Regions from separate parts of the Bradyrhizobium sp. Leo78 genome, predicted to be linked through region 3. Evidence: riboswitches for the same ligand, from Rfam matches in the RefSeq annotation. Region 3 holds a riboswitch; each other region holds the start of a gene.
The links. A riboswitch is a leader RNA that binds a small molecule or an ion and turns the genes downstream of it on or off. The one in region 3 is predicted to bind S-adenosylmethionine.
Positions count from the first base shown of each region.

Region 1: another riboswitch for S-adenosylmethionine. It lies ahead of metX (homoserine O-acetyltransferase MetX); the one in region 3 lies ahead of AC5ZG1_RS40820 (hypothetical protein).
Region 2: another riboswitch for S-adenosylmethionine. It lies ahead of AC5ZG1_RS16045 (O-succinylhomoserine sulfhydrylase); the one in region 3 lies ahead of AC5ZG1_RS40820 (hypothetical protein).

Region 1 is NZ_JCAMOT010000021.1:3,984-9,960, forward strand. It holds gene hisC (histidinol-phosphate transaminase) at 1-165, opposite strand, end outside; gene AC5ZG1_RS24555 (chorismate mutase) at 176-1,024, opposite strand; SAM riboswitch at 1,332-1,411, shown strand; gene metX (homoserine O-acetyltransferase MetX) at 1,494-2,699, shown strand; gene metW (methionine biosynthesis protein MetW) at 2,699-3,367, shown strand; gene AC5ZG1_RS24570 (alpha/beta fold hydrolase) at 3,644-4,504, opposite strand; gene AC5ZG1_RS24575 (TIGR02594 family protein) at 4,763-5,410, shown strand; gene AC5ZG1_RS24580 (lipopolysaccharide biosynthesis protein) at 5,815-5,977, opposite strand, start outside.
Region 2 is NZ_JCAMOT010000010.1:216,637-222,613, reverse strand. It holds gene AC5ZG1_RS16055 (adenylate/guanylate cyclase domain-containing protein) at 1-39, opposite strand, end outside; gene AC5ZG1_RS16050 (2'-deoxycytidine 5'-triphosphate deaminase) at 609-1,667, opposite strand; SAM riboswitch at 1,824-1,903, shown strand; gene AC5ZG1_RS16045 (O-succinylhomoserine sulfhydrylase) at 1,975-3,159, shown strand; gene AC5ZG1_RS16040 (SGNH/GDSL hydrolase family protein) at 3,225-4,184, opposite strand; gene AC5ZG1_RS16035 (SGNH/GDSL hydrolase family protein) at 4,257-5,015, opposite strand; gene AC5ZG1_RS16030 (OpgC domain-containing protein) at 5,012-5,977, opposite strand, start outside.
Region 3 is NZ_JCAMOT010000067.1:17,029-23,005, forward strand. It holds gene AC5ZG1_RS40790 (hypothetical protein) at 1-117, opposite strand, end outside; gene AC5ZG1_RS40795 (hypothetical protein) at 481-762, shown strand; gene AC5ZG1_RS40800 (hypothetical protein) at 1,143-1,388, opposite strand; gene AC5ZG1_RS40805 (hypothetical protein) at 1,592-1,873, shown strand; gene AC5ZG1_RS40810 (hypothetical protein) at 2,923-3,150, opposite strand; gene AC5ZG1_RS40815 (hypothetical protein) at 3,301-3,555, shown strand; gene AC5ZG1_RS40820 (hypothetical protein) at 3,677-3,934, opposite strand; SAM-I-IV-variant riboswitch at 4,376-4,476, opposite strand; gene AC5ZG1_RS40825 (hypothetical protein) at 4,800-5,057, shown strand; gene AC5ZG1_RS40830 (gluconate 2-dehydrogenase subunit 3 family protein) at 5,319-5,977, shown strand, end outside.

The DNA of each region.
Region 1 (5,977 bases), on a different contig from region 3:
TTCGGCGGCGTGCTTATAGGCCTCGATCGCCTTCGGCGAGGGACCGAAGGGCGTTTCGTTGGCGGAAAGCTTGAACACCTTGCGCCCCGGTTCCGCCACCGGGCTCTTGCCGGGGGTGTAGGGCGCAATATCGAGGATGCCGGGATTCGGCACGGGGCGGGACATCTCTAACTCTCTAGCTCCGGACTGTAGGGGCGGGGGGCACCGTATAGCGCGTTGCGTGGCTGCCGACGAGTGCCGATGAGCGCACCGAGGCCCCGGCGCGGATCAGGGCCATTTTGATCTCCTCGAAGCCGCGGCCGGCGACCGATACCAAAAGCGCCGCGCCGTCGAAGGCCGTATCCGGCACCGCGACGATCTCGGCGAGCGGGGCCAGCGCGCGGGCGATCTCGGCGTTCCAGCCGGAGACGCGGACGCTCCACATCTCGACCTCGGTCACCATCGCGTCGTCGGCGACGCGCGAGATCACGAACACGGGCAGCGCCGCGGGATGATCGGCGCGCTCCAGGAACGGCAATCGCGCGATGATCTTCGGCGCGCCCTCGGCCTCGAGGTCGATCCACCATGGCGTGCGGCTGGAAATGGCCGACACCAGCGCGAGGTCGCCCTTCGATTTCGCCACCGCTTCGACCGCCGCCTGCGCGCTGAAATGCGAGACGTAAGGCACCACGAAGCCGAAATGGAAGCGCGCCGAATCCCGCATCATGGATTCGCCGACCGAGACATCGGCATGCACCGAGAACGGCGCCTGGACATAAGTGAAGGTCGAGATGATGACGCGCCAGATGCTCTCGATGGTGTCGAGCGGCAGGATGCCACGATGGCGCTCGACCAGGCTGCGCATCATGGAGGCCTCGCGCGCCGGCCGGAATGCGGAGCCGACTTCCTGGGTCTGCTTCACCCTGATCAGGCGGTCGATGATGTCGCCGCGCGCCATCAACAGGCGGTGGACCTGCTCATCGATCGCGTCGATCTCTTTGCGCAACTCGGCCAGCGAGGGCGGCGCCGGAGGCGGTTTTGACATGCTAGGGCCCGTCGTTTCTCTTCAATCAGCAAGCAGACTCTTCACCTCTCCCCGCCTGCGGGGAGAGGTCGAAATTCAAGCGCAGCTTGAATTTCGGGTGAGGGGGAGCCTCCGCGAATCCGTCTGGTACCGTGTTCGCGGAGAGAGCCCCTCACCCCAACCCTCTCCCCGCAAGGGCGGGGAGAGGAAGAAAGTGCGAGCCCCCGTTCTGTCCCATGGGGCCAGATGGCGCAAGCTCGGCCTAAAGGTCACGGTTAGGTTAACGGCCCCACTTGCCTTGACGCAGGCCGGGTAAGGGACTACTTTCCCAGCACTCCGTGGTCATTTGAGCCGGCCGGCTTGCAGCCACGTTAAAGAATTCGCTAAACAGGCCGGGGACAGATCGATCCCGGCCGAACCTTTGTTCAGGCCGGGTTTTTCATGGCCTGATTTCTGTCCGGGACCTCCGCGTCGGAGGAAGGCGCCACAAATGACCAAGGTGCAGTCGATCAAGAGTCCGTCGATTCAGGGTGAGGATCGCGCCCATGAGGCCGATCATCCGTCCTCGCCGGTGGCGAAGTTCGGCATGGATCAGCCGTTGAAGCTCGACTGCGGCATTGACCTTGCGCCGTTCCAGATCGCCTATCAGACCTATGGCGAGCTCAATGCCGAGCGCTCCAACGCCATTCTGGTCTGCCACGCCCTGACCGGCGACCAGCATGTCAACAATTTGCATCCGGTGACCGGCAAGCCTGGCTGGTGGGAGACCATGGTCGGCCCCGGCCGGCCGCTCGACACCTCCAGATACTTCATCATCTGCTCCAACGTGCTTGGCGGCTGCATGGGTTCGACTGGCCCTGCCTCGCTGAACCCTGCGACCGGCAAGGTATGGGGCCTGGATTTTCCGATCATCACCATCCCTGACATGGTGCGTGCGCAGGCGATGCTGATCGACCAACTCGGCATCGAGACGCTGTTCGCGGTGGTCGGCGGCTCCATGGGCGGCATGCAGGCGGTGCAATGGGCGGCGGCCTATCCGGAGCGCGTGTTCTCGACGCTCGCGATCGCCTGCTCGACGCGGCATTCGGCGCAGAACATCGCCTTTCATGAGCTCGGCCGGCAGGCCGTGATGGCCGATCCGGATTGGCGTGGCGGAAGCTATGTCGACCAGGGCACGCATCCGCATCGCGGGCTCGCGGTCGCGCGGATGGCCGCGCATATCACCTATCTCTCTGACGCGGCGCTGCATCGCAAGTTCGGGCGGCGGATGCAGGATCGCGAGTTGCCGACATTCTCCTTCGATGCCGACTTCCAGGTCGAGAGCTATCTGCGCTACCAGGGCTCGTCCTTTGTCGAGCGCTTCGATGCCAACAGCTATCTCTATCTGACGCGCGCGATGGACTATTTCGACATCGCCGCCGACCACAATGGTGTGCTGGCGCAGGCGTTCCGCGGCGTCGAGACCCGCTTCTGCGTAGTATCGTTCACGAGCGACTGGCTGTTTCCGACTTCGGAGGCGCGGGCGCTGGTGCACGCGCTGAATGCCTCCAGCGCGCGGGTCTCGTTCGCGGAGATCGAGACTGACAAGGGTCACGACGCCTTCCTGCTCGATGTGCCCGAATTCTTCGACATCTCGCGCGCCTTCCTGCACTCGGCGGGCAAGTCGCGCGGCCTTGGCGATGCGGGGCTTAAGTGATGGCGCTTCAGGAGCAAACTCTGCCGCTGCCCGGCTTGGCGCCGCAGGCGAGCACGAGCCTTCGTCCGGACCATCTTCTCGTCGCCGAAATGGTTGAGCCCGGGTCGCGCGTGCTCGACGTCGGCTGCGGTGACGGCGATCTGTTGCAGCTTCTGGAGAGTCGCGGCATTGATGGCCGCGGCATCGAGCTGTCGCGCGAAGGCGTCAACCACTGCGTCGCCAAGGGACTCGCGGTGGTGCAGGGCGACGCCGACACCGACCTCGGCAACTATCCCGACGATGCGTTCGACTACGTAATCCTGTCGCAGACGCTGCAGGCGACGCGGCAGCCGAAGGCTGTGCTGGAAAATCTCCTGCGCATCGGCCACCGCGCCATCGTCTCGTTCCCGAATTTCGGTTTCTGGAAGATGCGGCTGCAGCTTTTGATCGGCGGGCACATGCCGCGCACCGAAAATCTGCCGGCCACCTGGTACGACACCCCCAACATTCATTTCTGCACCATCAAGGATTTCGTGCAGCTCTGCGACGAGATCCACGTCAAGATGGAGCGCGCCGTCGCGCTCGACCTCTACGGCCGCCCGGTGCCGCTGAACCTGCCGTGGTGGGTCTGGAACATGTTCGGCGAACAGGGCGTGTTCCTGCTGAGCAGGGGCGGGAAGGGACGCTGAGTACTCTCCCCGTCATTCCGGAAGACCTCTCCTCCGTCATTCCGGGGCGATGCGAAGCATCGAGCCCGGAATCCATTTCCTCCACGAACTCTGCGGCTCGATGGATTCCGGGCTCACGCTTCGCGTGCCCCGGAATGACAGGCTAAACTGTTGCCGCGAGCACCTCCCCTCGTCATTCCGGGATGCGCCGAAGGCGCAGGCCCGGAATCCATTGCGCCGCAAAACGCGTGGATGAATGGATTCCGGGTTCACGCTTCGCGTGCCCCGGAATGACGGTTACACCATCGACCGCGGATCGCGCGGCAGCCACCTTCCCGCTTCCACCAACGCAATAAACCGCTCGACCATCTCGTTGAACAGCGCGGGTTCCTCGAGATTGAGCACGTGTCCCGATTTCGGGAAGAACGTCAGCCCCGCCGCGGGCAAATGCTTCTTCAAAAACAGGCTCGGCTCGACGCAATTGTCGTCCTCGTCGCCGCAGATGATCAGCGCCGGCGTCGGCACGCGTCCGATCGCTTCCGCCATGGTGTAGATCGAGGGCCGGCCGCCTTGAAAGCTACGCATGGTGTTGGCCGATCCCTTGGCATCGTGGCGCGCGAGTGCGGCATAGAAGTCGGCATGTCCGCGCGGATCCTTGACCAGGAACGGAATCCGGCCCGGCGCCTCGCGCGTCACCTTGGCGACCGCTTCCGATCCAATCGTCTCATACTGCTCGGCATTGGCCCGGCATTGCGCACGGAAGGCGTCGAGGTGTTCGAGACTTGAGCCGGAGCCGACGCCTGCGAGCGTCATCGACATCACGCGCTCGGGCGCATTCAGCGCAACCTGCAGCGACGAATAGGAGCCCATCGACAGCCCGACGAAATGCGCGCGGGCGATGCCGAGATGATCGAGCACTGCGAGCGCATCGGTGTAGAAATGCTTGTAGCTATAGACCTCGGCCGATGGCGGGACGTCGGAGGGCGTGTAGCCGCGCGCGGAATAGGCGATGCAGCGGTGGCCGCGCGAGAAATAACGCATCTGCGGCTCCCAATTGGTGTGGTCGGCCGCGAACTCGTGCAGGAAGATGATTGGCGTTCCGCTCCCAACCTCTTCGAAATAGAGGCGGACATTATCCTTGGCGACGGCATAGGGCATTTTAACCTTTTCCTTCTTGTGAGCCTGCGCGGCGAGGATTGCAATTAACCTTCACGGCTGCAATGCGGCGGCATCGTTTCTTTTTCGCCGCCAAATGTTCGCGAAATCGTCCCGCAATTTTTCGCCGCAGCGCGGCACGACATCTTTGTCTTGCCACATTGAGCGGCACAAAACGCGCTGCGGCTGTCATCCAGATGTCATCCACAGACGGGCGCACCTGGGAAAACGGGGGTGTAACAGAAGGAAAAAATGGGAAGTATGGTTCAGTTGCGTGCGTTCCGCCGGTTGCTTCGAGTTCTGGCGCTGGCGTTGTGTTCGACGGTTATCGTCGCTTCTATTTCTCCCGCTTCGGCACGGCCTCATCACGGCGCAGGGCGCCACGCCAGGGCCTATCATGCCGGTCATCATGCCAAGCATCACCATGCGCATTATCGTCACCGCCACATGACGCGCGCCTCGCGCTGGGAGCGCGGCGTAGCGCGGATGCAGGCGCAGGATCTTGCCGATAGCAATGCGAGTCTGTCGCCGGAGCCTCAGCAGGCGGCAAGCCTCGGTTCGTCGAACATCGTCGATGAAGCCCGCCGTCACCTCGGCGGCAACCCGACCAGCCGCGGCAGCCTGTGGTGCGCGCGCTTCATGAACATGGTGCTGCAGCATTCGGGTTATCGCGGCACCGGCTCCGACATGGCGAGCTCGTTCGCCCGTTACGGGCAGCGAGTCTCCGGCCCGCAGGTCGGTGCCATCGCCGTGATGTCGCGGGGACGCCGCGGCGGCCACGTCGGCATCATCACCGGCATCGATGCCAAGGGAAATCCGATCATGATCTCCGGCAACAACGGCAACCGCGTCCGCGAAGCCCCGGTCTCCCGCGGCCGCATCTACGCCTACGTGATGCCGACGAATTAGCCGCTACACTCTCCACCGTCATCCCGGGCTCGATGCTTCGCATCGCCCCGGAATGACAGCCTTCGTCATTGCGAGCCAACGGGTCGCCCGAACGCGCGCCCGACGACAGGCTCCGCGAAGCAATCCATGCCTCCACTTGCGGCGCTATGGATTGCTTCGCTTCGCTCCACTTCGCGGTCGGTCGCAAAGTCGTCGGCATCGATCGAAGCTATGGCGTCGTCGATCGCGCACAGTTTGCCACAAGTGACGACATGGGCGTCGCCTCGCAGTTCACTCTCGATTTGCTCCGCAACGGCAGCAAGCTCGCCTTGCGAGCCTCGGCCACGCCTGAACGCGTTCCAGAAGATCTTTCAGGTCTGCTGCGGTCATGCTGCGATTACATGTGGCGCGGCCCGGGATTGCTATCAGCCGGAACCGATCTTCCCGAACGCCAGCACGTGCAGCCCGAGCCGCCGGCGGACGATCCAGAACAAGAGCACGGTCTCGAAGCTCAGCGACGTCGATATCGCTATGGCGGCGCCGTGGCCGCCGAAGCGCGGTACCAGTGCGACGCACAGCACCAGGTTC
Region 2 (5,977 bases), on a different contig from region 3:
GCGGCGCAAGGCGTCGAACAGGGTGTCGCGATCCTGCATGTGCCGAGCATACCTCAAATGTCCGGCGACGACATCCGGCCGCTAGGGTCGAAGTGCGTCGATAGCGTGGGCTATGAGAATACCGACGCTCAATATAATCAGACATGAAATTACTGCATCAAACATGCCTTTAGGGGATGATCTCGTCCCTGATCAGTCAAAAGGATTCGACCGCAGGGGAACATTTCCGGCACTGTCGATGCGTCGAGGCCACAACCCGGCATCATGTGAGACCAAGCGAGCGCTACGCGGCCTCGAACACGATCAAAATTGTCGTTTCCCCTTCCGAAGGGTGGCGGCTACGACCGCGGTCGACAGGTTCTGATGGCTGACGGCGCCAAAGGCGCTCACCCGGAGAGCAATAGGTCAGTGCAATGGCAACAAGTCCATTGAAGGCGAGCCAAGCCGCAATGACCCCGAAACAGGTTACAGTGTAGTCCACCGACCACCCATCAAGCCGTCGCCCCCTGAGATAGGCCACGACGTCTTTGTGTCGTTATGGTGGTCACAAGGAATGTAATCTGTGATTCAGGCTAACCGTACCAAATGAGCAACAGGAGATTTCGCGATCACACCCTGAAATGCTTCGAGAGCTTCAGGCCCTGGGCCTGGTAGTTCGAGCCGATGCGCTGGCCGTACATCGCATCGGGCCGGGCCAGCATCTTCTCATAGACCAGGCGGCCGACGATCTGGCCGTGCTCGAGGATGAACGGCACCTCGCGCGAGCGCACTTCCAGCACGGCGCGGGCGCCCTGCCCGCCGGCGCCGGCATAGCCGAAGCCGGGATCGAAGAAGCCGGCATAGTGCACGCGGAATTCACCGACCAAGGGATCGAACGGCACCATCTCGGCGGCATAGTCCGGCGGCACCTGCACAGCTTCCTTCGAGGCGAGGATATAGAACTCGCCGGGATCGAGGATCAGGCTGCCGTCGGGGCGCGCGCGGATCGGCTCCCAGAAATCATCGACCGGATAACCACCGCGGCGATCGACATCGACTACGCCGGTGTGGCGCTTGGCGCGATAGCCGACGAAGCCGCCGGAATTCTCGCCCGAGAGATCAACCGAAACCGCGACGCCATTGGTGAGATCGGCATCGTCGATATCGACCAGGCGTTCGGCGTCATGTAGCGCATCGAGCTCGTTGGCGCTGAGGATGGCATCGCCGGTGCGGAAGCGCACCTGGGACAGCCGCGAGCCCTCGCGCACCAGGATCGGAAACGTCTTGGGGCTGATCTCGGCATAGAGCGGGCCGTGATAGCCGGCACCGATCATGTCGAAACGGCGCGTGCAGTCGGCGATCACGCGGGTGAAGACATCGAGCCGCCCGGTCGAACTCTTCGGGTTCGCAGCTGCGACGATCTCCGGCGGCAGAGCGAGGCTCTCGAGCAGCGGCACGATGTAGACGCAATTGGTCTCCAGCACCGCGTCGTCGGCGAGATCGATCTCGTGCAACTTGAGCTCGTCGATGCGCTCGGCAACGGTGGCGTCGGGACCGGGCAGAAAGCTCGCGCGCACGCGATAGGCGATGTCGCCGAGGCGAAGATCGAGGCTCGCGGGCTGGATCTGGCTCTCCACAAAGGGATAGACCGGCAGGATCAGGCCCGCGTCCGCCATCGCCGCGATCATGCGGTCGGGCAGGATCCCATTGGCATCGTCTTGCAGTACGAACGACACAGACGCGGTCCCTCAAGACGGCTTAGAGCCATAAAAGGCCCAAAAAATGGATTTTATCGGTTAGCCGATGCCCGCCTTGACGGAAAGGGCGGGAACGAATATCAGCATGACTTATCCCGTGGTGATTTGAGCCGGCCGGCTTGCAGCCACGTTAAATAAGTCGCTAAACAGGCCGGGGACCTCAGCGATCCCGGCCCTTCAGGCCGGTTTTTTTGTGACCATTTTCCCAAGGACGAAAATGGTCACGTTGGAGGTCCTAATGTCTGCAGCTACACGCTACCGCCCCGAAACCCGGCTGGTTCATTCCGGAACGCTACGCTCACAATTTGGCGAGACGTCCGAAGCAATATTCCTGACCCAAGGGTTCGTCTACGCCACGGCCGAGGAATGCGAGGCGCGATTCAAGGGCGAGGATCCCGGCTTCCTCTATTCGCGTTTCTCCAACCCCGACGTCTCGATGTTCGAGCGCCGCATGATCGAGCTCGAGGGCGCGGAAGCTGCGCGCGCGACCGCGACCGGCATGGCGGCGGTGACGACTGCGATCCTCGCGCCGCTGAAGGCCGGCGATCACGTGGTGGCCTCGAAAGCGATGTTCGGCTCATGCCGCTACGTCGTGGAGGACCTCTTGCCGCGCTACGGCATCCAGTCGACGCTGGTCGACGGGCTCGACCTCGACCAGTGGAAAAAGGCGATCCGGCCGAACACCAAGACCTGCTTCCTGGAGAGCCCGACCAATCCGACGCTCGACGTGCTCGACATCGGCGCGATTGCCGAGATCGCGCATCAAGGCGGCGCACGGCTGATCGTCGACAATGTGTTCGCCACTCCGATCTGGCAGAGCCCGCTGTCGCTCGGCGCCGACGTCGTGGTCTATTCCGCGACCAAGCATATCGACGGCCAGGGACGGTGCCTCGGCGGCATCATCCTCTCCTCCGAGGCGTTCATCACCGAGCATATCCATAACTTCCTGCGCCAGACCGGGCCGTCGATGTCGCCGTTCAATGCGTGGATACTGCTGAAGGGGCTGGAGACCTTGGCGGTGCGCGTCCGGGCGCAGACCGAGACGGCAGCGAAGATCGCGGATGTGCTCGCAAGCCATCCGAAGATCACGCGGCTCATCTATCCGGGCCGCGCCGATCATCCGCAGTCAGCCACCGTGAAGAAGCAGATGCGGTCGGGATCGACCCTGATCGGGTTCGAGGTGAAGGGCGGCAAGGCCGGCGCATTCCGCTGTCTCAACGGGCTCAAGATCTCGCGCATCTCCAACAATCTCGGCGATGCCAAGAGCCTCGTCACCCACCCCGCCACCACGACGCATCAGCGCCTGGGGCCGGACGCGCGCGCCGAGCTCGGCATCAGCGAAGGTTTTATTCGTTTCTCCGCCGGCCTCGAGCACGCCGACGATTTGATCGAGGATTTTGCCCAGGCGCTGGAGGCGGTGTGATTCAGGCGAATGGCGCGTGGCGAGTAGGGTCAGCCCTATTCGCCACTCTCCATTCGCTTTCAGCCTTACATCGGCCGATACGTCCGCACATCCGCCGGCACGTTGACGCCGAGCTTGATCTGACCGACCGACTTGATGATGTCGTCGCCAAGCAACTGGGCGAAACAGGCATAGCCCCAATCGTTCATGTGCAGGCCGTCGGCGATCACGAAGCTGTCGATCGGGATCGACTGTTTCTCGTGCCAGTCGCGCATCACTTCAAAACGCGGGAAGATGCTGACATGGCGGAGCTCGGCGATGTGGTTGAGCAGCCGGATCATCTTGTTGGCGCTAGCGGCACGCTCGGTGACGCGCGGCGAATATTGGGGATCGACCAGCACGACGTCGGCGCCGGCCGACTGGATGCGCGTCACGCCATCCTCGACCATTTTTTCGGTCTCGCCGGGGTCGAGATTGCGCAGCACGGCATTGGTGCCGACCTGCCAGATCACGAGGTCCGGGTGGGCGTCGATCACCTCGGTCTGCAGCCGCTGCATCATTTCCGGCGCGTCCTCGCCGCCCCGGCCGCGGTTGACGACGCGGATGTCGGCGCCGGGATACTGCCGGTGCAGTTGCGCCGCGAGCCGGTTTGGATAGGTGAATTCCGGCGCCGAAGAACCATAGCCCTGGGTCGAGGACGAGCCGAAGGCGATGATGGTGACCGGCTGGCCCGCGGCAAGCTTGCTCGCGACATGGGGCAGCGAGCCCATCGTTTTCGAGACGCCCTTCGGCGGCAGGCAGGGCACGCGACGGAAGATGTCGCTGGCCGACTTCGCGACCTCCTTCACCTTGTCGATCGCCTTGCCGGCGATGCCCTTCTGGGCATCAGCCTCGGCGGCGGCCGCAGCACCGGACGAAATGGCCGGCGTGGATGGTCCCGATTTGTCGGATGGGGGGCGGGATTTCGCGCCGTCAGTAAGCGCGGCATGCTGGTCACCTTGCGCAACTTGCGCGTGCAGCGGCGAGGTCACAAGCATGGACGCCATGACGGCGGCGGCCGCCACCAGGCATGTGCTTCGACAAAAAGGGCGGTAGGTCCTCATTAACGCTGGTTCCCTTTAGTTCTGCTGCGCCGGTCCGAGGTGGGCCGCGTCGATCACGAATTTCGACAGCGCACGGCCGAGACAGGCATGCACCCGCTTGGCCAATTCCACGCCGTGGGCGGAGCTGAACAGGTCGAAATCACCAGCATCGTTCCAGTGATGCATGATGGCGAAACGATCAAACAGCGGGACATCATGTTCGTGCGCCGACACCCGCATATTATCTAGGTATGGTGATCCGGAAATCATGCTTTCGGTGCGGGGGCTGTACTGAAGATTGACCAGAACCACGTCGGTTCCCGCCTGTTGCAATGCACCAATTCCCGCGTCCAGAGCGCTGCGAAAGTCGTCGGGATCGGTAGCTCGGATGGCATCGACGGTTCCCGTCTGCCAGATCACCAAAGTAGGCCTTTTTGCTTCTACCAGCTTAACAAGGGTGTCGGCTGTATCCCCCGTGGTTTTGGCGCCCTGCAGTTCTACGGACAGGTTAACGGTCGTGCTGGGCAGGCTTTCCTTCAGCGCCGCCTGCAACTTTGCCGGGTAGGCGCTGGCCTCGGAAGAGGGAATCGTGGAGGAGCGGCTACCGACCACCAGCACATTGAGGGGCTGGCCGCTTCGCACCGCCTCGGCAACCTTGCGCAACGAGCTTTCGGTGGCCAGCAGATTGGCCGGGACGTCGCAGATCTGCTCGGGATCGCCGGCGCGTGCCGGGGCCGCCGACAGATAAACGGCCAGCAATGTCAGGCCTAGCATAGTCCATAAGCCGGACTTCATACCGCCCCTCCCGCCAGGTCGGCATTGCCGCCGGCGCTCTTGTATCGCGCGGCACCTTTGTCGGCGGAGTGTTTGTACCACGAAATCACCCACGCCATGGCGCACATGATGACAATCCCGGTGACGCTGACCAGGAAGTGCATTCCGGCGCCGCCGGACACCTCGGCCAAGATGAAATGCCCGGCAAATGCCAGGAACACACCAAGGCAGAATATCTCAAGGGAGTGCTGGCCGCAGAGGATCAAAGGTCGCAGCCAAGGCGATTTCAGGCCCGGCCAATCCCGGGGCAGGACGCGGACGGTGATGGCCGCCAGCGCCAGGAAATGGGCAAAGCGCAACACGTCTAGATCGGTCTTGTTGATCGGATACATCCACTGCTCGATGCGGCGCGGCACGATGTGGCCGAGCTGCGGCAGATACCAGGACAGCGTGACCAGGAACGCCGCGAACAGATAGACAATGCAGATCCAGAGCGTGATCGGGGAGGCCAGGATGCGCGACATCCTTCTTGCGCCGCCGAGCGCGCACCAGGCGCCGAACACGAACAATAATTGCCAGGCGAACGGATTGAACGCCCAGACGCCGTTCGGATAGGCGCTGAGATAGAGGTCGAAATGCCAGGTCAAGACGTAGAGGCCGGCCGAGAGCGCCAGCGTCACGTCGGTCCGCCATTTCATCAGCCACAGGATCAAGGGTAGGAACAGCATTAGCACGATGTAGAGCGGCAGCACGTCCATGTTGACGGGACGGAAGCGCAACAGCAGCGCCTGGACGATGGTGACATCGGGCTGCTTGAGGAAATCCATGATCCCCATCTCTTCGGTGTAGAGCGGGTTCTCGAAGCGGGTGGCGACGTAGGAGATTTCCGCAAGAAAGATCGTGAACAGGAACACGTGGGCGACATAAATCTGCCAGACGCGGCGCAGGATGCGCGCGGTCGCCACCACGAAGCCGGCCTGAAG
Region 3 (5,977 bases):
CGCCTTCACGGCTATCCGGTACATCGCCGGGAACTGACGGGGTGGTGCCGTCGCGCCAATACGCTCGGGTCTTGTAGCTGTGCGCCGCACGAGCCCGCCAACGCCGAGCTTTGTCAAGCCACTCACATCAGCCTAGATCCCTTTCCACAGGGTAGCGGAGTCTTCGATCGTCGCCTCCGGAATAGCATGCTATGCACGCCGAGATCGGTACGCTTGCAGGGAACTCACCGTGATAGAGCTATGGCAGGCAGTGCCCCTTCTCTACGCGCTTGGCTTCACCTGCTGCATGATTCTTTTCGCCTGCAAGGGAGGTTGAGGATCCCCGTCTCGCCCGCTACCTACGGGAACACTTGGCTCTCGTGCGTCCGCGTGGAACGAAGACCTTCGGCCAGCGTCGAGTCTTAGCGCTCCAGGCTTCGGCCCCCGCTCTCATGGCCGGAAGTAGTGCTAAAACCATCCCTCAAACCTGAGGGTAGAACGATGCCCACTTACAAGGTTGCCTATCTGCATGAGCAGGGGCAGGACTTGATTATTTTCCCTGTGGAAAGCTCGTTCGATAGCCAGCCGCAATCTGTTCAATCGCAAGAGTTGATCGCGATGGAGCGGCGGGCGCATGCAGCGGGGCTGCAGGGTTTCGCCGTCGTCGTTTGGGATGCTGGCGGTCGGATGGGCTTTATAGGACCGCCGCCATTGCACGACTTTCTTAGCTCAATCGATCTTCAGTTGGTGATGTCGAATTTAAACCGAGAGGTTTCCTGGTAGCCATATCTTTCGGCCAGGCACGCGAGTTACCTTCATCACAGCCGCATTCGTCGTTGATTTGCCGCCGCGCGCAGCCCGGCATCGGCGGTTCACTGCGTCTCGCTAGATAGGAACCAAACCAAATCGGTCCGTGATCGTCGAGTCTCGGCTTCCGGCTATCAGCCCCCTAAGCCCCGGCCGGAAGAAAACCTGTCACCACCAGGTTGGCGGCCCCAGCCCCAAACACACTGGGGCCGTTTTGTTATTGCAACACCCTCGCCCGATCCGGTTGGATGCGACCAGCGGACGGGTGGCGTCGTTTAACTCCCGGCGGTCTATTGGCTCCCTACTTAGCAAGGAACGCGGGCTCGCGGCCGAAATGCGCCGGCCAGGGCCGGCCTTTACGTCATCAGCTTGTGCACTTCGCCAGGCTTGAGATGTAGGTTTTGCAGCTCTTTCAACTGCTGGCGTGTCAGGTGTCCTGTCGCAAGCTCCGCTGTCCAGCCTTCCGGGACAGCCGTCAGAACCAGGGTAAGTGCTTGGCTCGGTTTAGCTGCGACTACCCAAAGTTGCCTGCTTGGGCGGGTCACCGCATCATCGCCCGTTGCTTCAACAATCGTAAATTCGGTACCGAATGACTCAGCCATGAACGTCTTAATACCGTGCCGCCCGCTTGGTTCAAAAAGCCACCGATAATGCTAGCTTAGGACAGCAGACGGACACCACCGACTGCGGACCTCTGCAATCCGCTAGGTCTGGGCGAGACCCGCCGGCCGGTCACTACCCGTCGTCAAAGCTCATTTCGGTTATGCGCCAGAATGGTATTCAGGGGCTCTAGCGAGGTGACGCGATGGACAAGTTCAAGATCAAGATCGCGCGTATCGAGATGATTTCGCCCAACGAACGGGGTGAGGACGTTCGCTTGGTGTTTCAGTTCGAGAGCGGTCAGATCCGTTTTTCATTGCCAGTCGTTGTGAACTCCCGCGAGTTTGACGACACCGAAGTTGTCGAAGTTGCGCGAAGCAAACTGTATGACGTCTTCAGGCAGCTTTGCAGTCAATGCAAGGGCTGGCGGTTATCGGATGACGAGCGTCGAGAGCTCGCAAGCATCAACACGCGGCCAGCCTCGTAGGCTCGGCGGTCGCGCAATGGCGGAAGAGGTGAACGACCCGACGAGACGCGATATGAAGGCTGCCATTGACCACTGGAATGTTGACGGTCGGGAGCGCATATCGCGCTGTATGGTCAACTTCCCGCGATGCGCCTGCTTGAAGTGAAGCTGATTGCTCTTTTCCCGCGGAAGTGGGAGTGGCAGGTCTGGGAAGCCGACATGCTGTTGATGAGCGCCCATGAGACTTCGCGGGACGCGGCTCCGATTGAAGGGAATAGCGCCCTGTTTTACTTACTTCGGCGTCCGACATGGCGATTCGCAGCGCCTGACTCGAATTATGTCGACTCCCGGATGAAAAGGGCGTCTAGTCGCTTACATCATCGCGCTGCCCCCGGCTCATATCGGTGACTGAGAGTTCGGTAACGCTCCCGCCAAATCGAACAGGGAGTAGTGGCATGTCGCATCGTCGACGTTTCAAGTTGTCATCATCCACATTCGAATACCGCCTAACGCAAGAAGCGATCAGCCTGCGCAAACAGGCCGAAGGCATGCCCCATGGCATTCGTCGCGACGAGCTTCTGCGGAAGGCCCGCCAGATAGATGCTGCCTCTCACGTTAATAAGTGGCTGACTTCGCCAGGAGTGCGGGCTCCGACATAAATTCCAGTGCTCAAGCCCGGATAGAAGCCGCAGTATCAGCCCCATACCGATAGGTGATAGCCGGTGTAGTCGACCTTCTAACGGTTCGACGCCCGGCCCAACGCTTCGGCTACGCGCTGCTAGGAATTCAGCCAAGGAGAATTGACATGAAATGGAACAGCAGAGTTCTCCGTTCCTACAACCACAAACTCGAATGCGCTTTGCTTGTTGCGTTGCTGGGTGTGATCACTTTTTGGCTCGCAGTCTGATCGAATGCCACTGCCGCGCTACCACTCGTTAAATTTCCCGGCGGTGCGGAGCGCCGTTCGCCCAAAGGCAGGTCCACCATTCGATTCGGATCGGATTGAACATGAAAGCGTCGTGCGTGCTCGCATTGTTATGACGCTGGACAATTTGATTACATTGCGAGATCTATTGAACAGTTCGATGCGGCAAACGCCAGCTCCTTCCGCCAGTAGCCGGGCCATCAAGGCCCATTAGCGGCGCGCTCGGTATGCTGCCATGCGAAGCGGCGACGATTTCAGCGTCAGCAACGAATTTTCGAAGCGAAAGCAAATCCGACATCTTTTGTGCGAGCACATCGGTATCTGACGCGAGTTGCTCGCAAAGCTCTTTGGCACTGCGTGTTGAAGCGCGCATACCAGCCGCCCTCCTTCTTTGGAAAGGAAGTAACCTGATATGACCGGGAAGGTTCGGTAATTAACTTATTGTACCTTTATTTTTTATATATCATTTAATTTCACATTAAATGTCAGTCGGCAATAGAGGAGAAGGCAATGAAGGTCGGTTTTGGCGCAATTTCCCCTGTCATTGCAGGCTTGCGCAGGCGCGCGCGGTCAGAACAAAAACGTCAACGGAGCCCCCGGGCCGATCGCAAAGCCAAATAGCCTTCTCAAAAATCCCATAAGCTCTTCCGCCAAGCAGCTGGCGCACCTGACTCGCCGCCTGCTTTCTTTCAGCAGCTTCGGCCTCAAGCTGTTGGTTGAACGCGAGGAGTTCGGCGAGGCGACGCCGCCGTCCCGGACGATAATCAGCGAAACGTAAGTCGCTTTCGGTCGATAGTCGCAGCCTCGGCTCTCTGATCATCCTTCATCGTCATGCCACGCCATCTCTACTGTTAATCTCTTCGCAAAAGGCGCGAAGCTTCGCCGGTCCCCCGCCTCGCTTACAGTAACCACAATAAAATTGGTTGCGAGAGGCAGATATCTCGATGAAATGCTTTCGGCGCGCACAATCCGCAATCCAGGCGATCGTGTTGTGGCCTGCAGGTCGGAGATTGGAGCTGAAGGTCTCGCGCCGCAGTGATAATTGTGGCCTCATTACCATGCTGATCCACTTCTGCCGCCATCGTATTCCGTCTTAACTCCTGCTCGAAGGCATCAACAATGCCCGCCATCTCTTGGCTTGTCAGCAGGCCGGCCATGTAGGGCGGCTCCGAGCCTGAAAAATGAAGGCGAGAGCGGAGTAGTCTGTTCATTAGGATGCTCGCCGCTCCGCGCGGACTTCCGGCGCGAGCCGCTCCGGTCACACAGCCACAACTGATCTTCCGCTTGATCCAGTCGCGATCGCCGCGCTCACGTGCGGTTAGACGCTCCCGCGTGGAGTTGTCAGTGGATGTAGTCAGCGACCACAGCCGGTCACCGCGGTCATCAAGTGCAAGAAAAAGAGCTTCGTGAATAGTGTCGATTCCGACGTTTAGGTGCCATGCTCCAGCAAACACCGCGTGATCGGGAATATCCCCCTTGATGCTGTGGCTGATGACTCCACGGATCGACGAATGCGCCCTGGTGCTTATCGGGGCGATCCAAAAACATGTCAGACATAAAAATAGCCTCCGTCGCACTGGCGAGGAGGCTGACGGCCGCGCGACCCGTATCGTTGCCGAATTGGCCGCATCTCCTTGCGGAAACCACCTTGCCCGGGATGGCAGGTCGGCGAGGCGTCAGCCTCTTCTTGATGCACGATCAGTATAGCAGGTTCGGATAGTTCTTCCAGAGCGGTCACTAGCACCGCAGTCGGGCGGATAAAGAGACCCGCCCCTCTGCGGATCGGGACCGCGGACTTGGGCGACTGCGGAGCCGGGCCGCTCTCGGAAGCTTGCTAAATACGAACTAGGGTACCGGACGCGTTTGCGGCTTCGCCCTGCCATTTTGGACGGTCATTGGCTGCCCTACTGACACAACGAATCTTTGGGCGGCCGATTGCCTCGATGCGTGGTGGCTTAATCGGGACGTCGAGGATAGTGGTGCGCTGTTGCCGTAGTCTGCCGGATGCATCGGAGCGGGGCGATGGTGTCGCAGTTGATGATGTTGATCTTGTGCGACATCGTTCAACGCGAATACGCATACGAGCAAGCACAAGGGCTTCCCGAGGCTAAAGTTGGCGTGTCAAACGCTTTTACGAGGAAGCAAAAAATGGACCGCAACGTAGCACGAAGAACAATTGGAATTTCACCTATCGGTCTTGATCAGAAGTGGCGCGCGCATAGTCAAGTTGGAGCGATCGTCCTGAACGGTCACGCTGATGCAGATGTACTTTCAGCTTAACCCGCTCGTAAATCTCTCTTGCTTGAGCAACAAGTCTACCGCTTCGATGATTCCATTTCATGGATGTGCATTGCAATACGCGATCAGTTCACGCTCAAGCTCTTTCAGGCAAGCCCGGGGCACGGTAGCCAAAGAGCCACGCCTGCCGCGGCCTGAATTGCTGAACTGGACTCACCCGACTTGAGAACCGTTTAGACTGTGCTATGTTGGTCTTTTGATGCGCCACCTTGGAATTCCGAGTTCACGATCCAGGGGAGCACTATGGTCGCGAAAGAGATTTCGCTGAGCGCCAACCGTATCGGGAAGATGGCCCCCGGTGCTGATAGTGCCGGGGAGGGAATACCCCGCTCGCCGCGCTCTAATCACGGCGTGCGCCGTCGCGAATTACTCATAACCACCGCCATGACTTTGGTGTTTTCGGCGACCTCTGCTCGCGCGCTAGTCGTCAAGGGCAGTTTGCCGTGGGGACCAAGTGCCGGCACTCCACCAACAGCGGTGCGGCCTGGGCCATGGGCGTATTTCACTCCGGAGGAAGGAGCTGCCGTCGAGGCCCTCGTCGACCGGCTGATCCCGCCGGACCCGCAGACGCCGGGAGGCAAGGATGCCGGCTGTGCGGTCTTTATCGACCGACAACTTGCGGGATCCTATGGCAGCGCCGAGGGGCTCTACATGCACGGGCCCTTCGCCGACGGAACGCCAGAGCAGGGAGATCAGTCGCCGTTGACCCCGGCAGCGCGGTATCGCCAGGCGCTGGCCGCATTGGATAAATATTGTCGCGCCACTTACGCGGGAAAGCCGTTCGCCCAGATTCCCGACGATGAGAAGGACAAGGTTCTCTCCGCGCTGGAGAAAGATCAGGTGCAACTGGAAGGAACCAGCAGTCGCGCGTTCTTCGAGTATCTGCTGCAGAACACGCGGGA